4 regions of the Mesorhizobium sp. M4B.F.Ca.ET.058.02.1.1 genome follow, and region 4 is predicted to be linked to each of the others. Evidence: predicted binding sites of a transcription regulator. Region 4 holds the regulator's gene; each other region holds the start of a gene.
What was found. Region 4 encodes PhoB, which activates phosphate uptake and scavenging genes when phosphate is short. Its sites were predicted from a motif close to TGTCATNNANCTGTCAT; they were not measured.
Positions count from the first base shown of each region.

Region 1 (7,680 bases), 2.8 Mb from region 4:
AAGGTCGGCGGGTCTCAAAGTCCTACCGCCTCACAACCTCCCACCCGTACAGCCAGTCCAGATCCGCCGCGAGTTTCTCCGCCGGCCGCGTCGCCAGCACCAGGTTCCGCGCGATCGCCAACGGCCCCCAGGCGTGCCAGGCAAGCCGGTTGAGCGCGCCGCGCCTCAGCACCTTCTCGACGCGCGGCCGCCTGAGGTTCTCCCAGGTGGCAAGCCCCTGTCGCAAGTCGGCAGGGAAGTCGGCGATCACGCCGGCAAGCATGGCGGCGTCTTCTATTCCCATGGCGGCGCCCTGCGCCGCGAACGGCGTCATTGCATGCGCTGCATCGCCGATGAGCGCGATCCCGTCTTGCATCGTCCAGCGCTGTTGCTCGACCGTGTGGATCGGAAACGCCGTCCACGGGCCGGCCAGCGCGACAAGCCTTGCCAGCGCCGGTGCCGTGCCGCGCATGGCGCCCGAGAGGATGGCCGGGTCGGCATGGCCGGACCAGCCTTCCGCGATGCGCTCGCCCTTGGTGAAGGCCGCGAGGTTGAAGGCGCTGCCTTTGCTTACCGGATAGGCCACCAGGTGGAAACCGGGATGGAGGAAGGTGGTGACGCTGTCCGCGGCGCCGATCGTCGCAAAGGCCTTTCCTGCGGCGCTCTCCGCCGCGACCGTGGCGCGCCAGGCGAGTTCGCCCGAGAAGCGGCTTTTGCCGAAGCCGGGCTGCTTGCCGGCGAGGTTCTCGCGAATCGACGACCAGACACCATCGGCGCCGACCAGCAATTGGCCGCTGGCCTCGATCGTGCGGCCGTCCGTTTCAGCCGTCACGGCAATGCCCTGCGGTCCGGCGGCGACGCCGGTCACCCGCGCGCCGGTGACGAGCTCGACATCCGGGCGTTCCGTCACCTGCGCCGTCAGCGCCGCCTGCACGTCGGCGCGATGGGCGGCAAGATAGGGCGCTCCCCAGCGCCTCTCGGCGGCCTGTCCGAGCGGCACGCGTCCCAGGTCCCTGAGCGCGGCGGCATCCTTGAGCACCACCGCCTCCGGCCGCACTGCATGCGGCAGGAGCCGCTCCAGCACGCCGAGCTGCCTGAGGATTCGCGTCGCATTGGGAGAAAGCTGGATACCGGCGCCGGCTGCCTCGAGTTGCCTGGCCTGTTCGAACACCGTTACGGGATAGCCGCGCTCGGCGAAGGCAAGCGCCGCCGTCAGTCCTGCTATGCCGGCCCCGGCGATGACGACCTGCCGGGACCGCGCCTCGCTCATCGTCGGAAGAGGATCAGGCGGCCTGGTCGATATAGAGGCAGCCCGCGGGGACCGTTTCGGTCGCCTTCAGTTTCGCCGAATAGCGGAAGAGCGTCGAGCAATAGGGGCAGACCTTCTCATTGTCGTCGCCCATGTCGAGGAACACGTGCGGATGGTCGAAGGGCGGGTTGGCGCCCGTGCACATGAATTCCTTGACGCCGATGTCGATCGCCGGATGGCCCGCATCGTTCTGGAAATGGGGAATGGAACCGCCTGCCATCGTCGTCTCCAATTGGTCTCGGCTTGTTTCGGCCAGTCTGCATCTGGATCATAACCGGCCTGTTTGCAAGATCGATGAAATGAAACTGTCGCAAAAGCCTGTCAGAGGATAAGTTGAGCCGGTTAAGCGCATGACCCTGGATCGCTGCGGGATTCGTGAGGGATCGTGCGTCACAAAAACATGTTAGAGCGTCCGTAGCCCATCCGGAATGCAGCGCTTCAAAGCGATGGGCGCAGGACAAGAGCGGGAATCATGAACGAACTGAAGCCGGTGCACAGCGAATTCATCACCATCGAGGCGGCAAGTGCCGAGAGCGGCAATCCCGATCGCTTCGTCAACCGCGAATTCTCCTGGCTGCAGTTCAACCGGCGCGTACTGGAGGAATCGCTGAACCCGCACCATCCGCTTCTGGAGCGGATCCGCTTCCTGTCGATCTCGGCCGGCAATCTCGACGAGTTCTTCATGGTCCGTGTCGCGGGCCTGGCAGGCCAGGTGCGCGAGGGCATCGTCCTGAAGAGTCCGGACGGCCGCACGCCCGAACAGCAGCTTGAACAACTGCTGCGCGAGGTCGAGCGCCTGCAGGAGGACCAACAGAAGAGCCTTTCGACACTGATGCAGCTGCTCAACAAGGAAGGCATCGAAAGCATCACCCGCGACGCGCTGACCAAGGACGAGAAGGCCTGGCTGGAAGAGCATTTCCAGGATCAGGTGTTTCCGGTGCTGACCCCGCTGTCGATTGACCCGGCGCATCCGTTCCCGTTCATCCCCAATCTCGGCTTCTCGATGGCGCTGCAACTGCGCCACCGCAAGAATGGCGAGGAGATGAGCGCGCTTTTGCGCCTGCCGGTGGCGCTGAAGCGCTTCATCCGTCTACCCGACCGCAAGAATCATGTCCGCTTCATCCCGCTGGAGGAGGCGGTCGGCCTCTATATCGGCAAGCTCTTCCCGGGCTATGAGGTCAAGGGGTCCGGCACCTTCCGCATCATCCGCGACAGCGATATCGAGGTCGAGGAAGAGTCCGAGGACCTGGTTCGCCTGTTCGAGACGGCGCTGAAGCGGCGCCGCCGCGGTTCGGTGATCCGCATCGAGTTCGACATGCTGATGCCGCCGGAACTGCGCGACTTCGTCGCCGGCGAGCTTGGCGTCTCGTCGAGCCGCATCAGCGTCCTGACCGGTCCGCTGGCGCTCAGCCAGATCTCCGAGATCGTCGCCGTCGCCCGCGACGATCTGAAGTTCACGCCCTACAATCCGCGCTTTCCCGAGCGTATCCGCGAGCATGGCGGCGACTGCTTTGCCGCCATCCGCGAGAAGGACATCATCGTCCACCATCCCTACGAATCCTTCGACGTGGTGGTGCAGTTCCTGCGTCAGGCGATGGCCGACCCGGAAGTGGTGGCGATCAAGCAGACGCTCTACCGCACCTCCAACGACAGCCCGATCGTGCGCGCGCTGGTCGACGCGGCCGAGGCCGGCAAATCGGTGACGGCGCTGGTCGAGCTCAAGGCGCGGTTCGACGAGGAGGCCAACATCCGCTGGGCCCGCGACCTCGAGCGCGCCGGCGTCCAGGTCGTGTTCGGCTTCCTCGAGCTCAAGACCCACGCCAAGATGTCGCTGGTGGTGCGGCGCGAGGACGGCAAGCTGCGCAACTATGTGCATCTCGGCACTGGCAACTACCATCCGGTCACCGCGCGCATCTATACCGACCTGTCGTTCTTCACCACGGATCCGACGATTGCCCGCGATGTCGCCCAGCTGTTCAACTTCATCACCGGCTATGCCGAGCCCACCGAGGAGATGCGGCTCGCCGTTTCGCCATTCACGCTGCGCAAACGCATCCTGAAGCATATTTCGAACGAGGTCGTCCACGCGCGCGAGGGCCGGCCGGCGCGAATCTGGATGAAGATGAACGCGCTGGTCGACCCGATCATCATCGACGCGCTCTACGATGCCAGCCGCGCCGGCGTCGAGATCGACCTCGTCGTGCGCGGCATCTGCTGCCTGAGGCCGCAGGTGCCGGGCCTGTCGGAGAATATAAGGGTGAAATCGATCGTCGGCCGCTTCCTCGAGCACAGCCGCATCTACTGCTTTGGCGACGGCTACGGCCTGCCCTCGGACGGGGCGATCGTCTACATCTCCTCGGCCGATCTTATGCCGCGCAATCTCGACCGCCGTGTCGAGACCATGGCGCCGATCACCAATCCAACTGTGCATGAACAGGTGCTTGGCCAGATCATGCTGGGCAACATCATGGACAACCAGCAAAGTTTCGACGTATTGGCTGACGGCACCTCCCGGCGCGTCGTGCTGGAGGAGGGCGAGGAACCGTTCAACGCGCAGGAATATTTCATGACCAATCCGAGTCTGTCCGGACGGGGTGACGCGCTGAAGTCGCATGCGCCCAGGCGCATCGCCCAGTTCAAGCGCCGCAAGAAGAACGCCGCCGCGTGATTTCTGCTTCCCAGGGCCGGCTCCAGGACCGGCGGCCGCTGTCGATCATCGACATCGGCTCTAACTCGATCCGCCTCGTCGTCTATGAAGGGCTGGCGCGCTCGCCGACCTTGCTGTTCAACGAAAAGATGCTGGCCGGCCTCGGCCGCGGCATCGTTTCGACCGGCAAGCTCGATCCCGAGGCGGTCACCCGCTCGATGGAGGAGTTCCGCCGCTTCCGCGCGCTCTCCGACCAGGCCGGCGCCGAGCACATGTATGTGCTGGCGACCGCCGCCGCCCGCGAGGCGGTCAACGGCCCCGATTTCATCCACCGCGCCGAGGACGTACTGAAGACTGAGATCCGGGTGCTCTCCGGGCGGCAGGAGGCGCATTATTCGGCGCTCGGCGTGATTTCCGGCTTCCACCCGGCCAGCGGCATCGCCGGTGACCTCGGCGGCGGCAGCCTCGAACTGATCGACATCAACGGCGAGGCGATCGGCGACGGCATCACGCTGCCGCTCGGCGGCCTGCGCCTGCAGGACATGGCGAAGAATTCGCTCGTCCAGGCTCAGAAGATCGCGCGCCAGGAGCTGGCGCGGGCCAAGCTGTTGAAGGGTGGGCAGGGCAGGGCCTTCTACGCCGTCGGCGGCACCTGGCGAAACCTCGCCCGGCTGCACATGGAAATGACCAACTACCCGCTCGGCGTCATGCATCACTATGAGATCTCGGCCGACAGCGCGCAGAGCTTCCTGAAGCAGGTGACGAAGGCCGAGATCGAGAAGGTCAAGGGCATCGAAGGCGTTTCCAAGAACCGCCGCTCGCTGCTCCCCTATGGCGCCATCGTGCTGCAGGAGATCATGTCGGCGATGCAGCCGTCGAAGATCGTCGTTTCGGCGCTCGGCGTGCGCGAGGGCTTTCTCTACTCGCTGCTCGACGCGGCCGAGCAGAAGGCCGATCCGCTGATCTCGGCCGCCGAGGAACTCGCGCTATTGCGCTCGCGCTCGGTCCACCATGCGCATGAGCTGGTCGACTGGACCGGCAAGGCCTTTGCCGCTTTCGGCATCGACGAGACAGAGGACGAGGCGCGTTACCGCCAGGCCGCCTGCCTGCTCGCCGATATTGGTTGGCGCGCGCATCCCGAATACCGCGGCAGGCAGTCTCTCAACATCATCGCGCACGCCTCTTTCATCGGCGTCGACCATCCCGGCCGCGCCTATCTGGCGCTGGCCGGCGCCTACCGCCATGACGGCATCTTCAACGAGGGCATCGCGCCCGAGATCAAGGCGCTGGCGCCGCCGCGCATCCTCGAGCGCGCCCGCGTTCTCGCCGCAATGATGCGCGTCGTCTACCTGATGACGGCGGCGATGCCGGGCGTGATGCCCAGGCTGAAATGGGAAAACCGCGGCAACGGCATGCTGGCGCTGGTGCTGCCGGCCTCACTTGCCGACCTCTATGGCGAGCGCCCGGCCGGCAGGCTGGCGCAACTGGCCCGGATCACCAACCGCCGGCTGGTGCTGGCGGTCGAGAATGGGCCGAGCGTTTCGGTCAAATAGGGCGTCAGGTGATGTCGGCGCCAACGCCGAAGCTACGCCCGTCGATCGACCAGGCGCCGGCGCCGGCCATTGCCAGCGCCAGGAAGCCGCCTGCGATCGCGATGTCCTTCATCAGCATCTGCTGGTGCAGGAAGGCGAGCATGGCGTCGTCGCCACCCTGACCATAGTGGCCGATGAGGCCTGCTGCCACGCAGAAGGCGGCGAGCAGCAGGCCGACGATTCGCGTCTGGAAGCCGACGAGGACGAGCAATCCGGCGATCAGCTCGAACAGGCCGGTGCCCCAGGCGGCGAGCGCCGGCAATGGCAGGCCGAGGCCGGCGAAATAGCTGGTCGTGCCGGAAATATTGGCCAGCGCGTGGAAGCCGGACGGGACGAAGAGGGCGGCAAGCAGCAGGCGGGACAATAGAAGCAGCGCATTGCGGGGCATCGTCACCTCCCGAGAGCAATTCCAGGAAAAGTGTGTAACGGTTTTCCGTCCGGAATTGCGTCAGAACAAAGAGCGAAAGCCGGCCACTGGCCAAGCCTAGATTGCGCCCCAGTCTAGCAGAGTCGCAGACCTGGCGCGTCCGCACAGTTCGACAACGAAAAAGCGGCGCGGAAAATTCCGCGCCGCCCAGGTCTGCGCTTGCGAGGGAAGGCTCAGCCGCGCTTGGCGTCGATCGAGTAGGAACCGGCGCCAGACGAAGCCAGCACGATGAAGCCGCCGGCGATGGCGAGGTTCTTGAGGAACTGGATCATCTGCATCTGGTCGGCCCAGCCGGTGTGGGCGACCAGCCCGGTGGCAACCGTGAAGATCGCCAGCACCCAGGCAACGATGCGGGTCTGGAAGCCGACGAGGACGGCGAGGCCGCCGAGCAGCTCGATGAGGCCGACGAGGACGGCGGTCACGGTCGGCAGCGGCAGGCCGAGGCTGCCAAAATAGCCTGCGGTGCCGGCAATCGCGGTGAGCTTGCCGAAGCCCGAAAGCAGGAAGATGACGGCCAGCAGGATGCGGCCGAGCAGGATGGTGGTGGAGCTGTTGGAAGCGACGCCGGAACCGGCGACAGAAGTGTTGATGGACATGGGACTCTCTCCGGGAGGATTGGAATGACAACCCAGATAGAGCAGGCAGACTGTTCACCAAAGATGCCGATGTGGCGACAGATTGTTCACCCGGTTACGCCGGTGATACTAGCTTACCCCGGATGCGTCATGTCCTCCGGCCGTACCAGCCGGTCGTAGTCGGCCTCGCTGACCAGGCCTGTCGCCAGTGCTTCCTCGCGCAGGGTTGTGCCCTTCTTGTGCGCCGTCTTGGCGATCTTGGCGGCGTTGTCGTAGCCGATGGTCGGCGCCAGCGCCGTGACCAGCATCAGCGAGCGGTCGAGCGCTGCCTTGATGTTGTCCTCGCGCGCCTCGATGCCGACCACGCAATTGTCAGTGAAGGAGACCGAGGCATCGGCGAGCAACTGCACCGACTGCAGGAAATTATAGGCCATCAGCGGGTTGTAGACATTGAGCTCGAAATGGCCCTGACTGCCGGCGAAGGTCAGCGCGGCATTGTTGCCGAACACCTGCACGCAGACCTGCGTCAGCGCTTCGCACTGGGTCGGGTTGACCTTGCCGGGCATGATCGAGGAGCCCGGCTCGTTTTCCGGCAGCGAGAGTTCGCCGAGGCCGGAGCGCGGGCCGGAGCCGAGGAAGCGGATGTCGTTGGCGATCTTGAAGAGTGCCGCCGCCGCCGCGTTGATCGCGCCATGCGAGAACACCATGGAATCATGGGCGGCCAGCGCCTCGAACTTGTTCGGCGCGGTGACGAAGGCTATGCCGGTGATGGCGGCGATGCGGTCCGCCACCTTTTCGGCGAAGCCGACCGGCGCGTTGAGGCCGGTGCCGACCGCGGTGCCGCCCTGCGCCAGCTCCTGCAGGCCGGGCAGCGTCATCTCTATGCGCTTGATCGAGGAGGCGACCTGCGCGGCATAGCCGGAGAATTCCTGGCCCAGCGTCAGCGGGGTGGCGTCCTGCGTATGCGTGCGGCCGATCTTGATGATATGCGCGAACGCCTGGCTCTTGGCCTCCAGCGCCTTGTGCAGGTGCTTCAGCGCCGGCAGCAAATCGTGCACGATGCGCTCGGCGCAGGCGATGTGCATGGCCGTCGGATAGGTGTCGTTCGACGACTGGCTCATATTGACGTGGTCGTTCGGGTGCACCGGCTT
Region 1 is NZ_CP034450.1:1,504,514-1,512,193, reverse strand. Features, by position in the region: gene EJ073_RS07540 (FAD-dependent monooxygenase) at 23-1,249, opposite strand; gene EJ073_RS07535 (zinc-finger domain-containing protein) at 1,263-1,508, opposite strand; gene EJ073_RS07530 (RNA degradosome polyphosphate kinase) at 1,761-3,956, shown strand; gene ppx (exopolyphosphatase) at 3,953-5,488, shown strand; gene EJ073_RS07520 (DoxX family protein) at 5,493-5,915, opposite strand; gene EJ073_RS07515 (DoxX family protein) at 6,128-6,550, opposite strand; gene fumC (class II fumarate hydratase) at 6,664-7,680, opposite strand, start outside.
Region 1: the regulator PhoB is predicted to act here: its motif matches at 1,584-1,600, upstream of EJ073_RS07530 (RNA degradosome polyphosphate kinase).

Region 2 (7,680 bases), 3.2 Mb from region 4:
GAGGCGACTTTCCCAGCCGCCACCAGACCCAGAACGAGAAGCAGCCGGCGATCTCGGCAAGGGCGGCGGCGATGTAGATGAGGTAGGTCATGAAAAAGGTCTCGCGATGACGAGACCTTTTTCATGCTTGGGGAGCCTATGGCAAGGACAATGGGCCAATTGAACGCGATGCCGCCGGCGCCCTATTCCCCGTCCGCCACCTTCCTGCGGCGGGCGGGTTTGGCGACCGCCGGTTCCTGCCGGTGGCCCATGTCGCGCATTTCCAGCGCCTTTTCGCATTTGGCCATGTAGTCGCGGGTGACCGGCAGCGTGTCGTTCTTCTTGGCGAGCTGGATCTGGAAGATCACCAGGTCCTGCCAGCGGAAGGCGGCCTCCGAGGCGGCGAGATAGAATTCCCACATGCGGCAGAAGCGTTCGTCATAGATCGCCTTGGCCTTGTCGCGGTTGGCGGCGAAGCGCAGGCCCCAATGCTTCAGCGTGTCGGCATAATGCAGCCTGAGCATCTCGATGTCGGTGACGACGAGGCCCGACTTTTCGATCGCCGGCATGACTTCGGAAAGCGCCGGTATGTAGCCGCCCGGGAAGATATATTTGCGGACGAAAGCGCTGGTCGCCCACGGCACGCCGGAACGGCCGATCGTGTGCAGCAGCATCACGCCATCGGGCTTGAGCAGCGTCGCAGACTTGTCGAAGAAGGTGCGGTAGTGGTTGACGCCGACATGTTCGAACATGCCGACCGAGACGATGCGATCGAAGCGCTCGTTGAGCGAGCGATAATCCTTGAGGTCGAAATGCACCCTGTCCTGCAGCCCTTGCACATGGGCTCGGTCGGTGGCGACGCCGTGCTGCTCGGTCGACAGCGTGACGCCTTGCACATCGACGTCGAAGGCCTTGGCGAGATAGAGGCCGAGCCCGCCCCAGCCGGAACCGATGTCGAGCACCGTCTGGCCGGCCTTCAGTCGGAGCTTGGCGGCGATGTGCCGCTTCTTGGCCGCCTGCGCCTCGTCCAGCGTCATGTCGGGCTGCTCGAAGTAGGCGCAGGAATACTGCATGTCGTCGTCGAGGAAGAGCCGGTAGAGATCGCCGGAGAGATCGTAGTGGCGCTGTACGTTGCGGCGTGAGCGCGACGCGGTGTTGATCTGCTGCAGCCGGCGGAAGGCGTGGCGCAGGCCTTCGATCGCCTTCGACCATGTCGCGTCGATGCCGCCGCTGCCCATGTTCTGGAAGGCGATGCGCATCACCCCAAGCACGCCGCCTTCGAGGATATCGAGTTCGCCGTCCATATAGGCTTCCGGTACCGCCAGCATCGGATCGAAGCTGATGGCGCGTTCGGCGTGCTTGGTCTTGATGTGCATGTGCACTGGCTCGCCGCTGCCGTCGCCGAAGACCACTGTCGAGCCCTTCGGCCCGGTCACCTTGAGATTGCCGGTGCGCACCAGGCGGTCGAGAAGGCGCTTCAACAGAATATTCATGACCAAATGTCCCCAACGTCAGACAGGATGGCCTGGCGCAGGGTCCCGAAATCGCAGTCGATTTCGCGCGGGGATCATGCGCCAAGTCAAAGGACTACGACGTCCTTTGTGCGTCCAAAGGACGCGCGACGCTGTAGTCTGCATCAAGATATGGGGGTTCGGAAAGTTCCATTTGGTATAAAAATGCCCGGGCGCGAGGCCCGGGCATTGGTCCAGTCGAAACCGGAGGGCGACAAGGCGTTTTCGAGCACCGCCGCGGCGCTCGATCGTGCCAGGTCAGGCGTTGTCTTCGCCGCCTTCGAACTCGGCGTTCGGGTCGAAGAAGTTTTCCGGCCGCGCATTGTCGTTGATGTCGTCGCCATAGATGGCTTCGGCCGTCGTCAGCGTCTCGCCCTTGGCCTGACGTTCGGCCTCGTCCGCGGTGCGGGCGATGTTGAGCGTGATCGTGACCTCGACTTCCGGATGCAGCGCGATCGCCACATTGGTGAGGCCGATGGTCTTGATCGGATGGTTGAGCTGAATCTGGTTGCGGTTGACCGAGAAGCCTTCCGCCGTCAGCAGGTCGGCTATGTCGCGGGTCGACACCGAACCGTAGAGCTGGCCGGTCTCGCCGGCCGAACGCACGGCCACGAAGCTCTTGCCGTCGAGCTTTTCGGCGACCTGCGAGGCTTCCGACTTGCGCTCGAGGTTACGCGCTTCGAGCTGGGCCCGCTGGCCTTCGAACTTCTTCTTGTTGGCTTCGTTGGCGCGCAGCGCCTTGCCCTGCGGCAACAGGAAATTGCGGGCGAACCCGTCCCTGACCTTGACGGTGTCGCCCATCTGGCCGAGGCGGGAAACGCGCTCGAGAAGAATGACTTCCATGGTTTTGTTCCTTCGTCTGGAGCGTCGATCACGGGGATCGGCGCCGGATTGATCTGGAACAGGTCAGGAAGCAAAAGGGGCGTTGCCGCCGTGTCGCTGTCCTGCCTGTCGCGGCAGTTAGAGGCTTTCGGCCTCAACCCGGGATTTGATGTCCACCCTGCGGCGCCCGTCGCCGTGGGGAAGAAGCGGGCGGCTGGCCGCCCGCTTCGGAAGTCTTAGCGGACCACGTAGGGCAGCAGACCAAGGAAGCGGGCACGCTTGATCGCCTTGGCGAGCTCGCGCTGCTTCTTCTGGCTGACGGCGGTGATGCGCGACGGCACGATCTTGCCGCGCTCGGAAATGTAGCGCTGCAGCAGACGCACGTCCTTGTAGTCGATCTTGGGCGCGTTGGCGCCGGAGAACGGGCAGGTCTTGCGGCGGCGATGGAACGGGCGCCGGGTCGGGATCTGGTTGATGTCGACCATTATTCTGCACCCCCTTCAACGCCTTCACGCGGGCGGCGCGGACCGCGCTCGCCATCGAAGCTGCGCGGCGGACGATCGCCACGGTCGCCGCGATCGCGGTCGCCGAACGAACGCGGGCCGCGGTCGCCACGGTCGCGGTCGCCGAAGCCGCCGCGCTCGGAGCGCTCTTCGCGCTTCTGCATCATCGCGGACGGGCCTTCCTCATGCGCCTCGACCTTGACGGTCAGGAAGCGCAGCACGTCCTCGGACAGGCCCATCTGGCGCTCCATCTCGTTGAGCGCGGCCGGCGGGCAGGTCAGGTCCATCAGCGTGTAGTAAGCCTTCCGGTTCTTGTTGACCCGGTAGGTGAGGGACTTCAGTCCCCAGTTCTCGACCCGGCCGACGGACCCGCCATTCGCGGTGATGACGCCCTTGTACTGTTCGACAAGCGCATCGACCTGCTGCTGCGAGAGGTCCTGCCGGGCAAGGAACACATGTTCGTATAGAGCCATAGTGTATCGGTGCCTTTCTTCGTTTCTCTCCCGGTTCCTCGCGGCTAAAGCCTCTGCAACTTCTCTGACCCGCGAAGCGGGGAAGAAAGGAGCATGACGAGACGGTCGAGAGCGGAGACACGGGAGGCGGAAGCGCTTCTGGCTTCACACGCGGGTTTTCGAGAAAACCCTCGGCCCTCCGTTCAGCCCCCAGCAAGGACCGGCAGATTGCGGGCGTCTATACAGGAATTCCCCAGGAAGGCAAGGGAGAGTGCGTTTCAAGCAGGGGTCCTTGCTGTCGCAGTTCTGAAAAGCCGCAGCACTCAGCTCGTATGGGCGACGACCTTGTCGACCGTCTCGGGGAAGAAGTCGGGCGCGGCGTTTCGCTTGCCGAACATCATGTCGTATTGCAGCAGGCGGAAATCGTTGATCGCAGGGTCGATCTTCTTCTGGCGCGCCCAGTCGGGCGACGCCGCGCCGGCCGGCGACAGCAGAATGTTGCGGTCGACGACGCGGTAGCGCTCGCGCAGGGCGCCGAGGAAGCCGGTATAGTAGGGATGCGTGATCCCGGCGGTGGTCAGGATGTGGTAGGGCAGGAAGGCGGGGCTCACCGCGCCCACGTCCTCGGCCGGGCCGGTGCGGTTCGACCAGATGATCAGCGGCGTCTGGTGGTGCTCGAGCGCCGCCTCCGGCGCTTCCTTGCGCGGCGCGACATTGTCCTTGAGGAAGCCGGTCTCGACATAGACCGGCCCGAGCGGCGGCAGGTGGTCGCCGAAGAAGGCGATCACCGTCGGCCGCTCGCGCTTCTTTGCCCATTCGACCAGGCGCTGCAGGCCGCGGTCGGCGTCAGCGGAGCCTTCAGCATAGCTCAGCAGCGATTCCCGCGCCCAGGAACTGATCGGCGCGGCGACCTTGTGGGTCGGATTGTAATAGCGGTACGGCTCGTAGGGCCCGTGGTTCTGCAGGCTGACGGCAAACAGGAAGACCGGGTCTTCGCTGGCGTCCGCCTCGCGCATGATCTCATCGGTCATCGCCGCGTCCGAGGCAAGCGGTCCACGCTTCTGCATCGGCGGCAGCGTCTCCTCGGAGCGGAAGTCGTTGAAGCCGAAATCGGCATAGACCGCGCCGCGGTTCCAGAACCAGTTGGTGCCCGGATGGATGGCGCGCGCCCGGTAGCCCTCGCTCTTCAGGAAGGTCGCCAGCGACGGCGTCGGCGTGCGCACATACTGCTGGTAGGGAATCGAGCCCGCCGGCAGGAAGGCGTTGGAAAAGCCGGTCAGCGCCTCGAACTCGATATTGGCGGTCATGCCGCCGAATTCCGGCGAGAACATGTAGCCGGAGCGCAGCGCCCGCACATTGGGGATCGGGTCCGGCGTGATGGTGACGCCCGGCAGCTTGGTCGGATCCCAGAAGGATTCGCTCATGACGACGATGATGTCGGGCTTCTCGTCGGGCACCGAGGCCGTCACCTGGGGCCGCTCGATCGCCGCGATCGCCTTGTCCGAATAGCCCGAAGGCGCCGAAACATGCGCCATCGGCACGTTGAGCGCGAAGGCCAGCGCAAAACCGTTGGAGGCGTAGTTTTCCTTCTGGTCCCACATGATCGGGATGATCTGCAGCCGGTCGCGGGTCCACGAGAAGGTGGCGTAATCCATGATCGAGACGAAGAAGGCGAGCAGCGGCACCGTCAGCGTCAGCCGCGCCAGCCGTCCCTTGCGGCTGAGGATCGGCACCTTGCGGCGCCACAGGCGCCAGCCATAAGCGAGCAGCGCCAAGCCGGCGATGATCCCCACCGCCAGCATGGCGGCGGTCCACGGCCGTTCGCGCACCAGAAGCGGCATCAGCGCCATGATCTGGCGGGAATAGAGGAAATCGGTCGGGTAGAGCGGATCGCCGAGATAGTGCGATTTTTGGTGACCGACAAAGGCCAGCGCCAGCGTCAGCGGCGCCACGATCATCAGGCCTTGGTGGCTGCGGCCGATGACGGCGTCGAGCCCGATCAGCACCAGCGCGAAGACGATGATGGTGGTCCAGCCCGGCTTGAAGGGCTGCAGGAAGAAGGCGACCGTGCCGGAAAAATCGCCGCGCACGATCCACTCGATCGCGAACACCAGTATGGCGGAAGCGAGAAGGGTGACGAGACCGTAGCGGACGATCGGCCATCTCCGCCCCGGCAGGTAGCCGGTGGACGGATCGTCTTCCAAGAACTGCGGCGCGGGTCTGGCCGCGCCCTTGCTGATCCTTGCCACTTCACTTCCCCCGGCCCGCGAAACGCGTTTTTCCACCCGCGTCACCGTTCTGTCATGGAACTGTCATCTAAAAGCTAGCGGCCTGTGGCGAAAATAAGAAGAGCCAGCAAACGATTCGTGAGCGGTTTTCATCAGGTGTGATCGAAAAAAAGTCTTTTGGAACAGGCACTCGCGCGGCGATTTGGCGTCGCATTGGGCAACCGCGGGCTTGACTTGGCCGTCCGCCTTGCGCCACAGGCAGGAAAAATCAGCCATTGGAGAGCCTCGACATGGCCGTCGCATTCACCTTTCCGGGACAGGGCAGCCAGGCTGTCGGCATGGGCAAGGACCTGGCGGACGCCTTCCCCGAGGCACGCAAAGTGTTCGAGGAAGTCGACGACGCGCTTGGCGAGAAACTGTCGAAGCTGATCTGGGAAGGGCCGGAAAAGACGCTGACGCTGACCGCCAACGCCCAGCCGGCGCTGATGGCAGTGTCGCTGGCCGCGATCCGCGCGCTGGAGGCGGGTGGCTTTTCGCTGAAGGACAAGGTGGCCTGCGTCGCCGGGCACTCGCTGGGCGAATATTCGGCGCTTGCCGCCGCCGGCTTCGTTTCCGTGGCGGATGCCGCGCGGCTGCTGCGCGTGCGCGGCAATGCCATGCAGGCGGCGGTGCCGGCGGGCGAGGGCGCCATGGCGGCAATCATCGGTCTGGAGCAGGCCGAGGTCGAGGCAGCCTGCGCCGAGGCGGCACAAGGCTCCGTCTGCCAGGTCGCCAATGACAATGGCGGCGGCCAGCTGGTGATCTCCGGCGCCAAGCCCGCGGTCGAGCTCGCGGCGAAGCTGTGCACGGAAAAGGGTGCCAAGCGGGCGCTGATGCTGCAGGTCTCCGCCCCCTTCCACTCGGCGCTGATGGCGCCGGCCGCCGAAATCATGCGCGAGGCGCTGGCCGGCGTGGCGAAGAGCGCGCCGGTGGTTCCCGTCGTCTCCAACGTCACGGTCACCCCGACCAGCGATCCCGACGAGATCGCCCGGCGCCTGGTCGCGCAGGTGACGGGCCGCGTGCGCTGGCGCGAGACGGTGGAGTGGTTCGCCGCCAACGGTGTCGCTACGCTCTACGAAATCGGCGCCGGCAAGGTGCTGTCTGGCCTGGCGCGGCGCATCAACCGCGACGTCGCCACCGGTGCCGTCGGCACGGCGGCAGATGTCGAGGCGGCGCTTGCGGCGTTTGCATAACTTAGCGACTTTCACCCCACCCATAAGCAGGGTGTTCTCTGGAATCAGGAGAGAAGAATGTTCGAACTGACCGGCCGCAAGGCGCTCGTCACCGGCGCATCGGGTGGCATCGGCGAGGCGATCGCCCGCGTGCTGCACAGCCAGGGCGCGATCGTCGGCCTGCATGGCACGCGCATCGAGAAGCTCGAAGCGTTGGCCGCCGAGCTCGGTGACCGCGTGAAGCTGTTCCCGGCCAACCTGTCCGACCGCGACGAGGTCAAGGCGCTCGGCCAGAAGGCGGAGGCCGATCTCGAAGGCGTCGACATCCTCGTCAACAATGCCGGCATCACCAAGGACGGCCTGTTCGTGCGCATTTCGGATGCCGACTGGGACAGCGTGCTGGAGGTCAACCTCACCGCCGTCTTCCGCCTGACCCGTGAGCTGACCCATCCGATGATGCGCCGCCGCCATGGCCGCATCATCAACATCACCTCGGTGGTCGGCGTCACCGGCAATCCCGGCCAGACCAATTACTGCGCCTCCAAGGCCGGCATGATCGGCTTTTCCAAGTCGCTGGCGCAGGAGATCGCCACCCGCAACATCACCGTCAACTGCGTCGCCCCGGGCTTCATCGAATCGGCCATGACCGACAAGCTCAACGACAAGCAGAAGGAGACGATCATGGCGGCGATCCCGACCCGGCGCATGGGCACCAGCGCCGAAGTCGCCTCCGCGGTTGCCTATCTCGCCTCCAACGAAGCGGCCTATGTCACCGGCCAGACCATTCATGTGAATGGCGGCATGGCGATGATCTAGGGTGTGTTGACGGACCAAGGTCCGGCGGTTGTGAAAAGCGCCATTTCGGCTTGGACCTCCCGCATTTTTCGTGTAATGCGGCCCGCAACCCGGCGGTTCGGGCAAAAACCGGTCCTGTGGCGTTGCGTTACCCGCAAGACCATATTTCAGCTTGATTA
Region 2 is NZ_CP034450.1:2,034,238-2,041,917, reverse strand. Features, by position in the region: gene EJ073_RS10470 (YnfA family protein) at 1-91, opposite strand, end outside; gene EJ073_RS10465 (cyclopropane-fatty-acyl-phospholipid synthase family protein) at 183-1,472, opposite strand; gene rplI (50S ribosomal protein L9) at 1,749-2,333, opposite strand; gene rpsR (30S ribosomal protein S18) at 2,549-2,797, opposite strand; gene rpsF (30S ribosomal protein S6) at 2,797-3,288, opposite strand; gene EJ073_RS10445 (LTA synthase family protein) at 3,591-5,516, opposite strand; gene fabD (ACP S-malonyltransferase) at 5,786-6,727, shown strand; gene fabG (3-oxoacyl-[acyl-carrier-protein] reductase) at 6,785-7,522, shown strand.
Region 2: the regulator PhoB is predicted to act here: its motif matches at 5,567-5,583, upstream of EJ073_RS10445 (LTA synthase family protein).

Region 3 (7,680 bases), 1.2 Mb from region 4:
ATCGGCATCTGGGCGAAGAGCTTCGAGCAGCTGCAGCTTGTGCCGCTGCTGATCATCACGCCGCTGACCTTCCTCGGCGGCAGCTTCTATTCGATCAACATGCTGCCCGGCATCTGGCGCACGGTGACGCTGTTCAACCCGGTCGTCTATCTGATCAGCGGGTTCCGCTGGAGCTTCTACGGCAAGTCGGACGTCTCGGTCGGCATCAGCCTCGGCATGACCGTGGTGTTCCTGGGCGTCTGCATCGCGATCGTCGCCTGGATATTCAGGACCGGGTATCGATTGAGGAACTGACCGGCAGGTCAGATCGCCTTCACCAGCCGCAGCAGCCCCAGCATCTCGACAAGCGTCCCCCTGCGGAAGGCGACATAGGTCGGCTGTTCCTGGCCGTGGAAACGGCGCTTGAAGGCCGCCTGGCCCTGCAAATTGAACTTCGAGCGATTGATCCAGGCGGAGCCGTAGGCGCGCTGGAAGGTGCTGCGCCAGAAGCTCGATTCGGCAAAGCCGCTGGCCTCGATGTCGACCAGCGGCGACAGACCCAGCGTGACGACGGACTTGCCCTCCTCGCGAAAGCGGTCGACGGCGAATTTGGTCAGGCCGATCTCGGCATGCGGCGTGGCGTCGATATGCTTGCGCTTGAAGGCGGTGGTGTAGCCGATGACCTTGCCGTCGCGAAACAGCGGATCGAAATCGAGCAGGGCGACCAGCTCGCCCTCCGGCCCATGCAGCACGAAGCGGCGCATGTCGGCGCCGAGATGGTCGGCGAAGGGCCGGTTGAGGAAACCCATCTCCCAGCGCTTGACGATGCGCTCGCCGCGCCAGTTCTCCGACAGCCTGGCGATCTCGTCGAGGAAGATGTTGCGCCTGTCCTCCTCGAAGGAAAAACCCTTCTTCGACAGCCAGCGTTCGGAATAGCGCACCGTCTCGTTGCGCTTGCCGGAGAAATCGTGCGCGGGCAGGTGCAGCCTGGTGTCGATGCCGAGGCGATTGATGCGGTAGCCGAGACCGGCCAGCACCCGCGCGGTATCGGCGCCGATCTGCACGAACCAGGGATCGCCTGCGGCCTCGACGAAGCGCTTGATATAGGCCGGCCGCTCGGCCGGATGGACCACCGGATCGCCGAGCGCGAAATGGTGCTTCATCTTGGTGCCGAAGGCGATGTAGCCGTCGCCATCGCTGAAATAGGACAGTTTCTGCTGCACGGCCGTGGAATAGGCGAGCGAGAAATCGCCATGCCGGCGCACCAGCGCCAGGCGCTCGAGATGCGTCAGGTCGCGCCGCGGAACCTTGGGTGCTGCGCCTTCGAGAAACCTGTCAATGTGGATCCGCAGGGAGGGCATGAGGTTCCGCGTGCCGATAGATGGAGACCCGTCGACCCGCAGGGCCCGAATCAGTCGCCTTGGCACGGTCAATCATACCGCGCAGGCGCCATATAGGATGCAATCGGCACCGACAGAAGGGGAAATCTCGGCCAAAGGGTGGCGAGTGGGCAGCGCGCCATGCGCCCTAATCGGCCGGATCGGCTTGCATCCTGTGGTAGCAGGCTTTGACTTTTCATGTGATGTTATATATCATGTTATCGTTTTGACTGAACGAGCTGGATCATGGACGACATCATACGGTCGCTTGGCTTTCTGTGCCTGGGCAGCAGGTTCAAGCGCATCGGCGAGCAGTTGCAGGCGGATACGCAGCGCGTGCTCGACGAGCTGGAGGTCCGGGTCCAGTCGAGCCAGTATCCACTGCTCGCCGCGCTCGACAGGCTGGGGCCGCTGCCGGTCGGCGAGCTGGCGCAGTCGGTCGGGATCGCGCAGCCGGGCGTCACGCGCAGCGTGGCGCTGCTGGCCGAACTGGGACTGGTCGAGGTCAGCCCGTCGAACGACGACCAGCGGCGCCGAATCGTCTCCCTCAGCCGCAACGGCCGACGGCTGGTCGATGTGGCGAAGCGCGAAGTCTGGCCTCGCATCGAGGGCGCCGTCCAGGATCTGTGCGCCGATCTATCCGGGCCACTGCTCGAGCAACTGGCCGCCATCGAGGACGGCCTCGACGCAGCGCCGCTGCATCGTCGCATCAAGGAAGCCGAAGGCGCCGTGCCATGAAACACGTGCTCGACCGTCCCATCTGGAGCGCTCTCGCGACGCGGCATCAGGCCTTCGCGCAAGGCGACAACCTCGCCAGGCGATACATGCCGTCAATCGTTCCGTTCTCCGCGACGGCCGTGGACGACAAGGAAAGCCTTGAGGCGCTGGCCAAGCTTATTCCACCACGCGAAAGCTCCTTCGTGGTCCAGGCGGACGCAATCGTCCTGCCCGCGGCGCTCTGTGCGATTTCAACCGCGTCCCTGGTCCAGATGATTGCCGAGCATCCGGTGCAGGCCGTGTCGGACGAGCGCATCCGGCGGTTGACGCAGGACGATGCCGCCGAGATGCTCGCTCTGGCGGCGCTCACCAGGCCCGGCCCGTTCACGCTGGAGGCGTTGAGCCTCGGCGATTTCTGGGGGGTCAAGATCGACGGCAGGCTGGCGGCGATGGCCGGCGAGCGCATGAAGCAGCCGGGCTATACCGAGCTCAGCGGCGTGTGCTCGCATCCGGATTTCCGCGGCGGCGGCCTTGCCAGGCGGCTGTCCCTGTTCGTTGCAAACCGGATCATGACGCGGGGCGAAATCCCCTATCTCCACGCTTATGCCAGCAATGTCGCGGCCACGGGACTGTACGAGTCCATCGGCTTCCGGCTGAGAAGCATGATGAACATGGCCGTGGTTCAGCGCACCGGATAGGGCGCACCAGCGGCCGTTCTCGCGGACCTAGAGCGTTTCACGGAAACGGCAAACTGCTCCGTCTCTTTGTTTTTTGTTTTGAGGCAATTCCGGACGGAAAACCGCTCACACTTTTCCTGGAATTGCTCTAGGCCGACTTTGGCTCAAGCCGCCGGAAGCCGACGGCTTCCATCAGCATGTCCTCTTCGACCATGCCGGCATTGTGCAGGGCAAGCAGGTTCAGGGCGATTTCCCGGGCTTCGGTCGAATCGGGATGCGCCTGGCGCCGCCGGCAGGCCTCGTCAAAGACGCGCTGCAGCCTGGCGATATCGGCAGGCTTCAGCAGGCCACGGTCATAAACAGACTTTGGCATGGCAGTCTCCTGACAAGGACCTAGGGCGCCACGCATAAATTGCCAATCTTTCCCGAAGCTTGACTGGTTCGCGAAATGAAAAGGAGGGATCTCGGGGCGCCGAGATCCCTTCTTTGATCATGCAATGGGTCGAGATGACCGCAGGTCAGACGGCGATCTTGCCGCCGCCCTTTTTGGTGATGGCGACCACTGAAGGCCGCGTCGGCATGTCGGGCTTGAAGTCGGGCCAGCGGGTCGCCAGGTCCTCATAGTAGGAGGGGCGGCCGAAGGCTTCCCAATCCTCGCCGCCGTCGCCCGGATGCTGGACGGCGACGAAGGCGGTCTGATCGTCCGGCGCGAACAGCGGGCCGCACATCTCGGCGCCGATCGGCACGCGGAAGAACAGCTTTGAGGTCGCCCGCGCGGCGCCCTCGGTGTCGACCGCCCACAGGCCGTCAGTACGGCCGGTGGCCTTCGGGCCCTGGCCGTCGGTGGCGACCCACAAGCGGCCGGCCGAATCGACGGCGCAATTGTCCGGCATGCCGAACCAGCCATTGGCGGTGGTCGCGGTCGAGAAGGTGGCGCCGACGTCGGCCACCGAAGGATCGCCGCATTTCAGCATCACTTCCCACTTACCCTTGGCGGCAGTGAAGTCGCCGCCGTCCTCGACGATCTCGATGATATGCCCGAAGGCGTTCGCCGCGCGCGGATTGGCGGCGTCGACCTGTTCGGGCTTGCGCTTGGAATTGTTGGTCAGCATGACATAGACCTTGCCGTTGGCGCCGTTCGGCTGGATGTCCTCGGGACGGTCCATCTTGGTGGCGCCGAGCAGGTCGGCGGCGCGGCGCGTCTCGATCAGCACGTCGGCCTGGCCGGTAAAGCCATTCTCAGCGGTGAGCGGCCCCTGGCCGAACACGATCGGCATCCATTCGACGGTGCCATCCTCGGCGAATTTGGCGACATGCAGCGTGCCGTCGTCGAGCAGGTCCTTGTTGGCCGCGAGGTCGTTGGGATTGAATTTGCCCGTGGTGACAAATTTATAGACATAGTCGAAACGCTCGTCGTCGCCGAGATAGAAGACGACGCGGCCGTCCTTGGCGACGATCGATTCCGCGCCCTCATGCTTGAAGCGGCCCATGGCCGTGCGCTTGCGCGGCACCGAATTCGGATCATTGACGTCGACCTCGACGATCCAGCCGAAGCGGTTGGGCTCGTTCGGCTCCTTGGCAAGGTCGAAGCGGTCGTAATGCGCGCCCCATTCATAGGCGCCTTCCGGGATGCCGAGACGCTTGTAGTTGGCCGCTTCCTTGTGGCCTTCCGGCAGCTCGCCGGTGAAATAGCCATGGATGTTCTCCTCGGCCATGACATAGGTGCCCCATGGGGTGACGCCGCCGGCGCAATTGTTGAAGGTGCCGACGACCTTGGTGCCGGAAGGATCGGCGTTGGTCTTGAGGCGATCATGGCCGGCGGCCGGACCCGACAGCGCCATCTCGGTTTTGGAGGTGATCCGCCGGTTGAGCTTGCCGTCGCGCACCACCTGCCATTTGCCCCCGTCCTTGCGGATCTCGACGATGGTGCCGCCATGCGCCGCCATCTCGACATCGACCTGCTCCTTGCTGAGAGGCGCTGTCTCTGCGGCCTTCTTGCCGTCCTTGTCGACGATCTTGACGATGCCGGGGAACATCAGATGCGGGTTGGTGTATTCGTGGTTGACCACCAGCAGACCATGCTCGGCCGAGCCGTCGATCGGGATATAGCCGATATAGTCGTTGTTGTAGCCGAACTGTTTTGCCTGGGCCTCGGCCGACTGCTTTACCGGGTCGAATTCCGGCGAGTCGGCAAACAGCGGGTCGCCCCAGCGCAAGAGCACATCGGCGTCGTAACCCGGTGCGACATGGTGCTTGTCGTCGATGCCGGCCTCGAGCTCGTCGAACTTGAAAGCCGAGGCTTCTGCGGCGCGGGCATCGTCGGCGGCGACGAGCGCCAGCGGGCTGACCGTGGCGGCGATGGCCGAAACGGCCAGCGAGCCCTTCAGGAAGCCACGGCGCGAGAAACGCGCGGCGATGATCTCGCCCATGGTGCGGTTGTCGGTAGGATTGACGGCCGGACCGTCATTCTCCTCGAGCAGGCTGGTGCGGAAACCGGTGTCAGGGGAGCGGTGGTCGGTCATGAGCTTTCCTCTGGCTTCTTGGCTGGAGCATGTGAGCTTCCGACCCGTATAGCCGCAGGATCACATTTTCGTGACAGAAGTCGCGATTTCGGCAATCTATTTGCCGGCTCATGAGCGCGACCATGGATACGGCCGGCTTCGGCCGTCATTCGTCGCTCCCGCATGATCGTCAAAATATCGCGCCGGCCAGCACCAACCATGTTGCCAGGACGTATCTTGCGACATCCGGCTTCGATCATGTCTGAGCGGGACACCGGTCCGACGCGGTCTGCTTGACGGCCTCGCGCGCTTGGGAAACAAGGACTGCGGCACGCGCGGCGACGGCCGCTACAGGAGGGGATGAAAAGTGAGTTTCTGGGGACTGGTGCAGCTTGGTGTGTCGACCGTGATCTTCCTGCTCGCGGCGACCGCGGCCAAGCAATGGGGGCTGGCGCCAAGCCTCGGCAAGATCGTGCTGACGCTGGCGCTCTATTCGATCGGCAACCTGATCATGCTGAGGCTGATCCGTGAGTTCGGCATGTCGGTGTCGTTCAGCCTTTCGGCGGTGATCCAACTGGTGTCGGTGAACGTGGTTGCGCTTGCCTTTTTCGGCGAGAGGGTCAACGCGCTGCAGGCCACCGGCATCGTGCTGGCGATCGCCGCCGTGGCGCTGATCACCCTCGGGCCCTATATGCAGCGGCTGTAGTCGGACGGCCAAGCTGATGAGGTCCTTCGCAACCGCCCTGCTCAACAAGATCGAGTTCCCGGTTCTACTGGCCGGACTGGTGATCGCCGGCGGTCTGTGGGGCTTGGAGGAGCTGATGGAGGTGGCGCACGCGACCACGCCGCATGCTTTCGACACCGAGATCCTGCTCGCCTTTCGCCATCCGGGCCAGCCGGATAGTCCGATCGGCCCGGCCTGGCTGGAAGGGGCGGTGCGCGACATTACCAGCCTTGGCGGCACCAGCGTTTTGGTGCTGGTGACGACAGCGGTCATCATCTATCTACTGCTCATCCGCCGGCCGGCAACCGCGCTGCTGATGTTCGTGGCCGTGGCGGGCGGGCAAGTGCTGTCGAGCCTGCTCAAGTTCGAAGTCGACCGGCCACGACCGGATCTTGTTTCGCATCTCGTCAACGAGACCTCGCTGTCCTTTCCGAGTGGTCACGCCATGCTTTCGGCGGTGACCTACCTCACCCTAGGCAGCATGGCGGCCCGCTTCCTGCCGGGCCGCACGACGAAGATCTTTGTCCTCGGCCTTGCCATACTGACGACATTGCTGGTCGGCGCCAGCCGCGTCTATCTCGGCGTCCACTGGCCGTCCGACGTGCTCGCCGGCTGGTGTGCCGGTTTCGCCTGGGCCATGCTCTGCTGGCTGGTGGCGCGCTTCCTGCAGCGGCGCCATGCGGTGGCGGACAGTGAGTGACCCATGTTTCATCCATGCTAAATGATGCTTGAAACATCATGATCCTTATATTATCCATTGATACTGCAGACTCAGACAAGGGTTCTGGCCGATGATCACCGCCCAGCAGATGCGCGCCGCGAGGGCGCTGGCCGGCATCGATCAGAAGACGCTGGCCGAGCGCGCCGGGGTTTCGCTTCCGACCATCCAGCGCATGGAGGCGAGCGACGGTGTCGTCAGGGGCGTGGTCGACACGCTGATGAAGGTCATCCAGGCCCTCGACGGGTCCGGGGTGGAGCTGATCGGCGAGAACCAGGCCAGCGAGCGCGGCGGCAGGGGCGTGCGCCTCAAGCCGGCCGCACCGCAGAACCCGCAAGGCTGAGCCGGCACGTAAAGTGTTAGAGCATATCTTGTGCGTCCGATTTGGACGCGCGTCGCTCTAAAGTCGCGACGGCGACCGCCGACATCCCTGCCGACGATCCCGCCGCCTTTCAGGAGTGGAAGGCAGTCCATGGATCAAACCAGGCGGGCAACCCATCAACCGGCACGGCCGACATTTGCCGAACTGTTCACACCGAAGCTGGTGACGGTGCTGCGCGAGGGCTACACGCTGGCGCATTTCAGGGCCGACGCCGTTGCCGGGCTGACGGTCGCCATCGTGGCGCTGCCACTGTCGATGGCGATCGCGATCGCATCCGGCGTCACACCAGAGCGCGGCCTCTACACCTCGATCGTCGGCGGCTTCATCATTTCGGCGCTCGGCGGCAGCCGCTTCCAGATCGGCGGGCCGGCGGGCGCCTTCATCGTGCTGGTGGCGGCGACGGTGGCGCGTGTGGGCGTCGACGGTCTGCTGCTGGCGACGATTATGGCCGGCGTCTTCCTGCTCGCCATCGGCTACCTCAGGCTCGGCACCTATATCAAGTTCATCCCGTATCCGGTGACCGTCGGCTTCACCGCGGGGATTGCCGTCATCATCTTCTCCGGCCAGATCACCGAGCTGTTCGGGCTGAAGCTCGCCGGCAAG
Region 3 is NZ_CP034450.1:4,045,528-4,053,207, forward strand. Features, by position in the region: gene EJ073_RS19810 (ABC transporter permease) at 1-294, shown strand, start outside; gene EJ073_RS19815 (phosphatidylglycerol lysyltransferase domain-containing protein) at 303-1,340, opposite strand; gene EJ073_RS19820 (MarR family transcriptional regulator) at 1,605-2,096, shown strand; gene EJ073_RS19825 (GNAT family N-acetyltransferase) at 2,093-2,773, shown strand; gene EJ073_RS19830 (hypothetical protein) at 2,901-3,125, opposite strand; gene EJ073_RS19835 (PhoX family phosphatase) at 3,271-5,274, opposite strand; gene EJ073_RS19840 (hypothetical protein) at 5,621-5,959, shown strand; gene EJ073_RS19845 (phosphatase PAP2 family protein) at 5,976-6,677, shown strand; gene EJ073_RS19850 (helix-turn-helix transcriptional regulator) at 6,769-7,038, shown strand; gene EJ073_RS19855 (SulP family inorganic anion transporter) at 7,168-7,680, shown strand, end outside.
Region 3: the regulator PhoB is predicted to act here: its motif matches at 5,334-5,350, upstream of EJ073_RS19835 (PhoX family phosphatase).

Region 4 (7,680 bases):
GCGCCGTCAGCGCGGCGACGACGCCACCTGCGGTGCCGTCATTGGCCGCCACCACCGCATCGACCTTGTTGTCGTTGGCGGTCAGGAACTGCTCCATGTTCTTCTGCGCGTTGGCGGGCAGCCAGCCGTCGGTATAGGCCTCGCCGACATTCTTGACCTTGCCGCCGTCGATGGCTACCTTCAGGACTTCCATGGAGCCGGCGAACAGGAAATCGGCGTTCGGGTCGGCGCCCGAGCCCTTGATGAAGACATAGTTGCCTTCCGGCTTGACCTTGAACACTTCGCGGGCCTGCATACGGCCGACTTCCTTGTTGTCGAAGGTCAGGTAGAAGACGTCCTTGTTCTCGATCAGCCGATCGTAGCCGACGACTGGAATGCCTTCGTCCAGCGCCTTCTGCACCGCCGGTCCGACCGCGGAGGCGTCCTGCGCCAGCACGATCAGGGCGTTGGCGCCCTGCGATATCAGGCTTTCGACGTCGGTCAGCTGCTTGCCCGGATTGGACTGCGCGTCGGCGGAAATATACTTGTCGCCGGCCGCCTCGATGGCCTTCTTCATCGCCGCTTCATCGGTCTTCCAGCGTTCTTCCTGGAAGTTCGACCAGGAAACACCGATCACCTTGTCCTTCGCCTCGGCGACCGACGCGAGCGTCAACGACATGGCGACACCCGCCAGCATGGCGGCTGCGAATTTCTTCATGATATCCTCCCTGCGCCATTGCGGCGCGACCCAGACTGGCCCTGAGGCCGGCATAGAGGCTTTTTTTCGAGCCTCGAAAAAATAGTGATCCAACGCCGGAGCGCTGTCAACATTGATTCTGCTGGATTCTGACGCCCCTGCGAATTTTTTTCGAGCTCCGTAATAAATAAATGACAGGCCGGCCCGCTTCTGCCACAATTCATACGGTGTCCGCCGACGGCCCCTTGAGATCAAAAACGGCCGCGACGACCGGGAGGAAATAGGGCATGTCGGTTGGAATCCGCCACGACGATCTGCGCCGACGCAACCGGGCGATGGTGATTTCGGCCGTGCGCCGCGCCGGCCAGCCGTCGCGGACCGAGATCGCCGCCACCACCGGCCTCAGCCATTCGACCATCTCGGCGATCTCGTCCGACCTGATCCAGGAAGGCATCCTGACCGAGAGCAAGGCAAACGAGGCTGTTTCGCTGAAGCGCGGCCGGCCGCAGGTCGGGCTTGCGCTCAATCCGGAAGCCACGGCGGTGATGACGGTGGTCCTGTCGCTGAACTTCCTTTCCGTCGCCGTCATCGACTACGCCGGGCAGGTCATTGCCGAAGAGCAGCGCCGCCTCGACACGGCGATCATGCCGCGCGACGAGCTGATCGGCGAATGCGTGGCCATCGTCCGGCGCCGCTTCGAGGATCCCGATCTCGACGTCCGCGGCGTCGCCCGCATCGCCATGGGCATCCAGGGCATCACCGACACCCATGCCCGCGCCATGTTGTGGTCGCCGATCACGCCGCAGACCGACATCGCCTTCGCCGACATACTGGAAGCCGAATTCGGCGTTCCGGCCACCATGGAGAACGACTGCAACATGATGGCGGTGGCCCTGCAGTGGCGTGACCCTGACCGCTACCGCGACGACTTCATCGCCATCCTGCTGTCGCACGGCATCGGCATGGGGCTGGTGCTGAAGGGAGAGCTGTTCACCGGCACCCATTCCTCGGGCGGCGAATTCGGCCATATGATCCACCGGCCGGGCGGCGCGCTCTGCCGCTGCGGGCGGCGCGGCTGCGTCGAGGCCTATGCCGGCAACTACGCCATCTGGCGCAATGCCAAGGAGATGGGCGAGGACGCCGAGCCGGTCGATGTCAGCGACGCCGACATGCGCTCGCTCGCAGCGCGGGCGCGCGCCGGCGACGGTCCGGAGCGCCAAGCCTATCGCAAGGCCGGCGAGGCGCTCGGCTTCGGCCTCGGCAGCCTGTTCGCGCTGATCGATCCCGCACCGGTCGCCATGGTCGGCGTCAGCGCCGCCGCCTTCGACCTGATCGAGCCGGCGCTGCGCGAGGCGATCGCCCAGACCGCCGGCGGCCAGCATTCGAAATCGATCTCGTTCGACACCGAGCCGAACGAACTGCCGCTGATCCGCGAGGGCTGCGCCATGCGCGCGCTCGGCTTTGTCGACCAGGAGATTTTCGCGCCAGGCGTCCAGGCGAAAGGCAGCGCCGCCGGGAAGAGCGTGGCCTGAGCGTCAATCTTCCCTGATCGCGTAGCCCGCGCCGCGTATGGTGCGGATGACATCCGGCATGCGGCCATTGTTGACCGCCTTGCGCAAGCGCCCGACATGCACGTCCACGGTGCGCTCGTCGATGTAGATCGTCTCGCCCCAGACATTGTCGAGCAGCTGGCTGCGCGAGAACACCCGGCCGGGATGCCGCATCATGAATTCGAGCAGCCGGAATTCGGTCGGGCCGAGCCGGATCTCGCTCTTCTTGCGGTAAACGCGATGCGACTCGCGATCGAGCACGATGTCGCCGACCTTCAGCATGCTGGACAGGACTTCCGGCTTGGCGCGGCGTAGCAGCGCCTTCACCCGCGCCATGAACTCCGGCGTAGAGAACGGCTTGACCAGATAGTCGTCGGCGCCGGTCGAAAGGCCGCGCACCCGGTCGCTTTCCTCGCCGCGCGCCGTCAGCATGATGATCGGCAGCCGCTCGGTCTCCGGCCGCATCCTGAGGCGCCGGCAGAGCTCGATGCCGGAAACCGCCGGCACCATCCAGTCGAGCACCAGCAAATCGGGCACGTTTTCCTGCAGCCGGATCTCGGCCTCGTCGCCGCGTGTGACCACCTCGACCTGGTAGCCTTCCGATTCCAGATTGTAGCGGAGCAGCACCCCCAGCGGCTCCTCGTCCTCCACCACCATGATGCGTGGCGCGATCATCAGCCGGTCACCCTTCTTCTCAGGCCGCCGGCGCCGACATCGCCGTCTCGTCCAGCTTCGGACGATTGGCGGGCAGTTGCTGACCGGTCAGCACGTAGTAGGCGTTCTCGGCAATGTTGGTGACATGGTCGCCGATGCGCTCCAGGTTCTTGGCGCAGAATAGAAGATGCGTGCAAGCGGTGATGTTGCGCGGATCCTCCATCATGTAGGTCAGGAGCTCGCGGAACACCGAGGTGTATTTGACGTCGATGCGTTCGTCGTCGTTGCGGAGCTTGGCGAGGGCTGCGGCATCCGCGGCGGCATATTGCTCGATGACGCCCTGCACCTGGACCAGCACAAGCTGCGCCATGCCGTCGATGGAATGCGAGAGATCACGCGGCGTGACGCTGAGGCCGACGGTACCGACACGCTTGGCGATGTTCTTGGCGAGGTCGCCGATGCGTTCGAGGTCGCCCGCCATGCGGATCGAGCCGACCACGGCGCGCAGATCGTTGGCCATCGGCTGCCGCTTGGCGATCAGCGTGATGGCGCGGTCGTCGAGTTCGCGCTGGCGTGCATCCATGATGGCGTCGTCGGAAACAACGCGCTGCGCCAGGGCATTGTCGGAATTGAGCAGCGCGCGCGTCGAGCCGGCGACCATCGAGCGGGCGAGATCGCCCATGTCGGCGATCAGCTTGCTGATCGCTCCCAGATCCTCGTCGAAAGACGCAACCGTATGATGTTCACCCATGATCCTGTCCTCGTGCGTGGAAATCAGCCGAACCGGCCGGTGATGTAGTCCTGGGTGCGTTTGTCGTCGGGGTTGGTGAACATCTTGTCGGTGGCGCCTTCCTCGACCAGGTAGCCGAGATGGAACATCGCCGTGCGCTGCGACACGCGGGCCGCCTGCTGCATCGAGTGGGTGACGATGACGATCGTGTAGTTCTGGCGCAGTTCGTCGATCAGCTCCTCGACACGGGCGGTGGCGATCGGGTCGAGCGCCGAGCAGGGCTCGTCCATCAGGATCACTTCCGGCGACACGGCGATGGCGCGGGCGATGCACAGGCGTTGCTGCTGGCCTCCGGACAGGCCGGTGCCGGGCTCGTGCAGGCGGTCCTTCACCTCGTTCCAGATCGCCGCCTTCTTCAGGCTGGATTCGACGATCTGGTCCATGTCGGCCTTGCGCTTGGCCAGCCCATGGATGCGCGGGCCGTAGGCGACATTCTCGTAGATCGACTTCGGGAACGGGTTGGGCTTCTGGAACACCATGCCGACGCGAGCCCTAAGCTCCACGACGTCGATGTTCTTGTCGTAGATATCCTCCTCGTCCAGCGTGATCTTGCCCGTCACGCGCGCCGAGTCGATGGTGTCGTTCATGCGGTTGAGGCAGCGCAGGAAGGTCGACTTGCCGCAGCCCGAAGGTCCGATGAGCGCCGTCACCTGATTGAGGCGGACGTCGAGATTGACGTCGAACAGCGCCTGCTTTTCGCCGTAGAACACGCCGACCTTGTCGCCGCGCATCTTGATCACTTCGTTCGACTTGGCGTTCATCTTGTCGCCCACTGCGTTTTCAAGAGACTGTTCGGTCATGATGTTCATACCAGATGCCTTCTTTTACCAGCGCCGTTCGAACCGGCGCCTGAGCACGATCGCTGTGATGTTCATGGCCATGAGGAAGACGAGCAGGATGATGATGGCGCCCGACATACGCTCGACGAAGGCGCGTTCGGCCTCGTTGGCCCACATGTAGATCTGCACCGGCAGCGCGGTCGCCGGATCGAACGGAGTCTTCGGATAGTCGGCGACGAAGGCGACCATGCCGATCAGGAGCAGCGGCGCGGTTTCGCCGAGCGCGCGCGCCAGGCCGATGATGGTGCCGGTGAGGATGCCGGGGGCGGCAAGCGGCAGGATATGCTGGAACACCATCTGCATCTTGGAAGCGCCAAGCCCGAGCGCCGCCGAGCGGATCGACGGCGGCACGGCGGCAAGCGCCGCGCGGGTGGCGATGATGATCGTCGGCAGTGTCATCAGCGTCAGCACCAGGCCGCCGACGAAGGCGGCCGAGCGCGGCATGCCGAGGAAATTGATGAACACCGCGAGGCCGAGCAGGCCAAAGACGATCGACGGCACCGCCGCCAGATTGTTGATGTTGACTTCGATCAGGTCGGTGAAGCGGTTCTTCTTGGCAAACTCCTCCAGATAGATGGAGGCGGCGACGCCGATCGGCAGCGCCAGAAGCAGCACGATCACCATCATGTAGAAGGAGCCGATGATGGCAACGCCCATGCCCGATGTCTCCGGACGGCTCGAGGCGCCATAGCTGAACAGGCCCTTGTTGAAATGCTCGGCCATGGTGCCGTCGGCCTTGAGCTGGTTCATCCAGGCGACCTGCTGGTCCGAGACCTTGCGGCGCGCTTCCTCGACATTGAGATCGATCTGCCCCTTGAAGGCGGAATCGAGGTTTGCGGCGACGAGGATGTCGACATTGCGCGTCGTGCCGATGACCGACGGATCGGCAACGACGATGTCGCGCAATTGGACGCGCGCGCCCTCCGACAGGAAGCCCTTCAGCTTCAATGCCATCGGTTTGTTGCTGGGGTCGATGCCAAGCTTGGCCATCAGCGCTCTGTCGGCAAGTTTGGGGTAGTTGGCCTTGATCAGCACCTCCGGGTCGGTGGCGCGTTTGTTGGAAGGATCGATGACCTTCTCGTCGAAATTGATCGGCAGCGATACCGTCGTCTGCCAGAAGGCGGTGTAGCCCTTCGAGACGATGGTGATCAGCATGATGGCGAGGAAGGCGAGGCCGACCGAGATCGCCAGCGCGCCGTAGATGCGGAACCGGCGCTCGGCGGCGTAGCGCGCCTTGAGGCCGATGTCGCGGCGCGCGGGGGCCGCGGTGCGGACCATCGTATCCAGCGGGATATCGGTCATTCGTACTGCTCCCGGTATTTGCGCACGATGTAGAGGGCCACGATGTTCATCACCAGCGTCAGCGCGAACAGCGTGATGCCGAGCGCGAAGGCGACCAGCGTCTGCGGCGAATTGAATTCGAGGTCGCCGGTCAGCTGGTTGACGATCTTGACGGTGATGGTCGTCATCGCCTCGAACGGATTGGCAGTGAGATTGGCGGCGACACCGGCCGCGAGCACCACGATCATCGTCTCGCCGATGGCGCGCGAGGCGGTGAGCAGGATGGCGCCGACGATGCCGGGCAATGCCGCCGGCAGGATCACCCGCTTGATCGTCTCGGAGCGTGTCGCGCCGAGGCCGAGCGAGCCGTCGCGCATGGCGCGCGGCACCGCGGTGATGATGTCGTCGGAAAGCGAGGAGACGACCGGGATCAGCATGACGCCCATGACCAGGCCGGCGGTGAAGATGCTCTGGCCCTGGATGAAGGGCGAGCCGCCGGTCAGCGCCGCGGAGAGATCGCGCAGGAACGGCCCCAGCGTGACGACGGCGAAGATGCCGTAGACGATGGTCGGGATGCCAGCCAGCAACTCGAGCGCCGGCTTGACCACCGACCGCACCTTGGGCGAGGCGTATTCGGCCATGTAGACAGCCGACATCAGGCCGACCGGCACCGCCACCAGCAGCGCGACGAAGGCGATGTAGAGCGTGCCGGCCAGAAGCGGGATCAGGCCGAACTGGCCCTGGCTGCCGCCCGAGCCGGCGGCGGCGAAGCGCGGATCCCAGACGGTGCCGAAGAAGAAGCTCGCCGGCGAGACGCTCTCAAAGAACTGGATGGTCTGGAACAGCATCGAAAGCACGATGCCGACGGTGGTCAGGATGGCGATGGTCGAGGCCGCCAGCAGCCCCCACAGCATCAGCCGCTCGACATTGTTCCTGGCGCGCGCCCGTGGCGCGACTTGTCTTAGCGCATAGAAGGCGCCGGCGATCGACAGGGCAAGGGTGACGACGGCTCCGATCATGCCGAGCCGGCCCTGCACCGCGTTCGCCTCGACGGCAATCGGGATCATGTAATCCTGGGTGTCCGTCGCCAGCGCCACGCCCTTGGCGGCGAGCAGCGGCTGCAATTCGGCGAAGCTGGCGGGAAGCTGGGTGTTGGCATCGAGCTGGCGCAGGCCCTTGGCGAGGCTCTTCACCAGGCTGACGTCGAGCGCCTCGCTGGCGACCGCGCTGTCGGCGGTGCGCTCGGGCAAAGCGGCATGGATGTGGCGGTCGAGGTAGATGGAGGAACCGATGTTCCACACGGCAAGCAGCAGGAGGGCCGGCAGGACAGCGAGCAGGAAGGCCCACCAGCCGTGATAGTGAGCGCGCGAATGCGGCTTCACCGATCCATTGTCCTGCGCGACGGCGCGTTGGCGACCGATGAAGAATGCGACCAGGCCGACGGCGACTACAATGGCAAGTACGAGCATGGACGACATGAACCCACCCCAGGGGAAATCCCTTGTTTGAGCATGATCTTATCCGAACCAGAGGTCAGCGAAGCAAAAACCGGTCCCCACTTTTCGCTGACGCGGTGCTTCGGTTCGGGATCATGCTCCGGTCGCTACCGCCGCTGCGGCAGGCGAAGAGATCGGGGCGCGGGCAAACCCGCGCCCCGGTCCGCAAGCTTGATTACATGGTCTTTCCGGCGGCGAACGCGTCGCGCTGCGCCTGACGCTCGGCATCGGGAGCCGAAACCAGGCCGTACTCGGCGAGCGGGCTTTCCGGGCCGATCATCTGGTCGTCGAGGAAGAACTCGACATATTCCTTCAGGCCCGGAACGACGCCGAGATGCGCCTTCTTGACGTAGAAGAACAGCGGGCGCGAAACCGGATACTTGCCGCTGGCGAT
Region 4 is NZ_CP034450.1:5,201,266-5,208,945, reverse strand. Features, by position in the region: gene xylF (D-xylose ABC transporter substrate-binding protein) at 1-697, opposite strand, end outside; gene EJ073_RS25315 (ROK family protein) at 964-2,208, shown strand; gene phoB (phosphate regulon transcriptional regulator PhoB) at 2,212-2,901, opposite strand; gene phoU (phosphate signaling complex protein PhoU) at 2,921-3,631, opposite strand; gene pstB (phosphate ABC transporter ATP-binding protein PstB) at 3,655-4,479, opposite strand; gene pstA (phosphate ABC transporter permease PstA) at 4,495-5,811, opposite strand; gene pstC (phosphate ABC transporter permease subunit PstC) at 5,808-7,268, opposite strand; gene EJ073_RS25285 (substrate-binding domain-containing protein) at 7,462-7,680, opposite strand, start outside.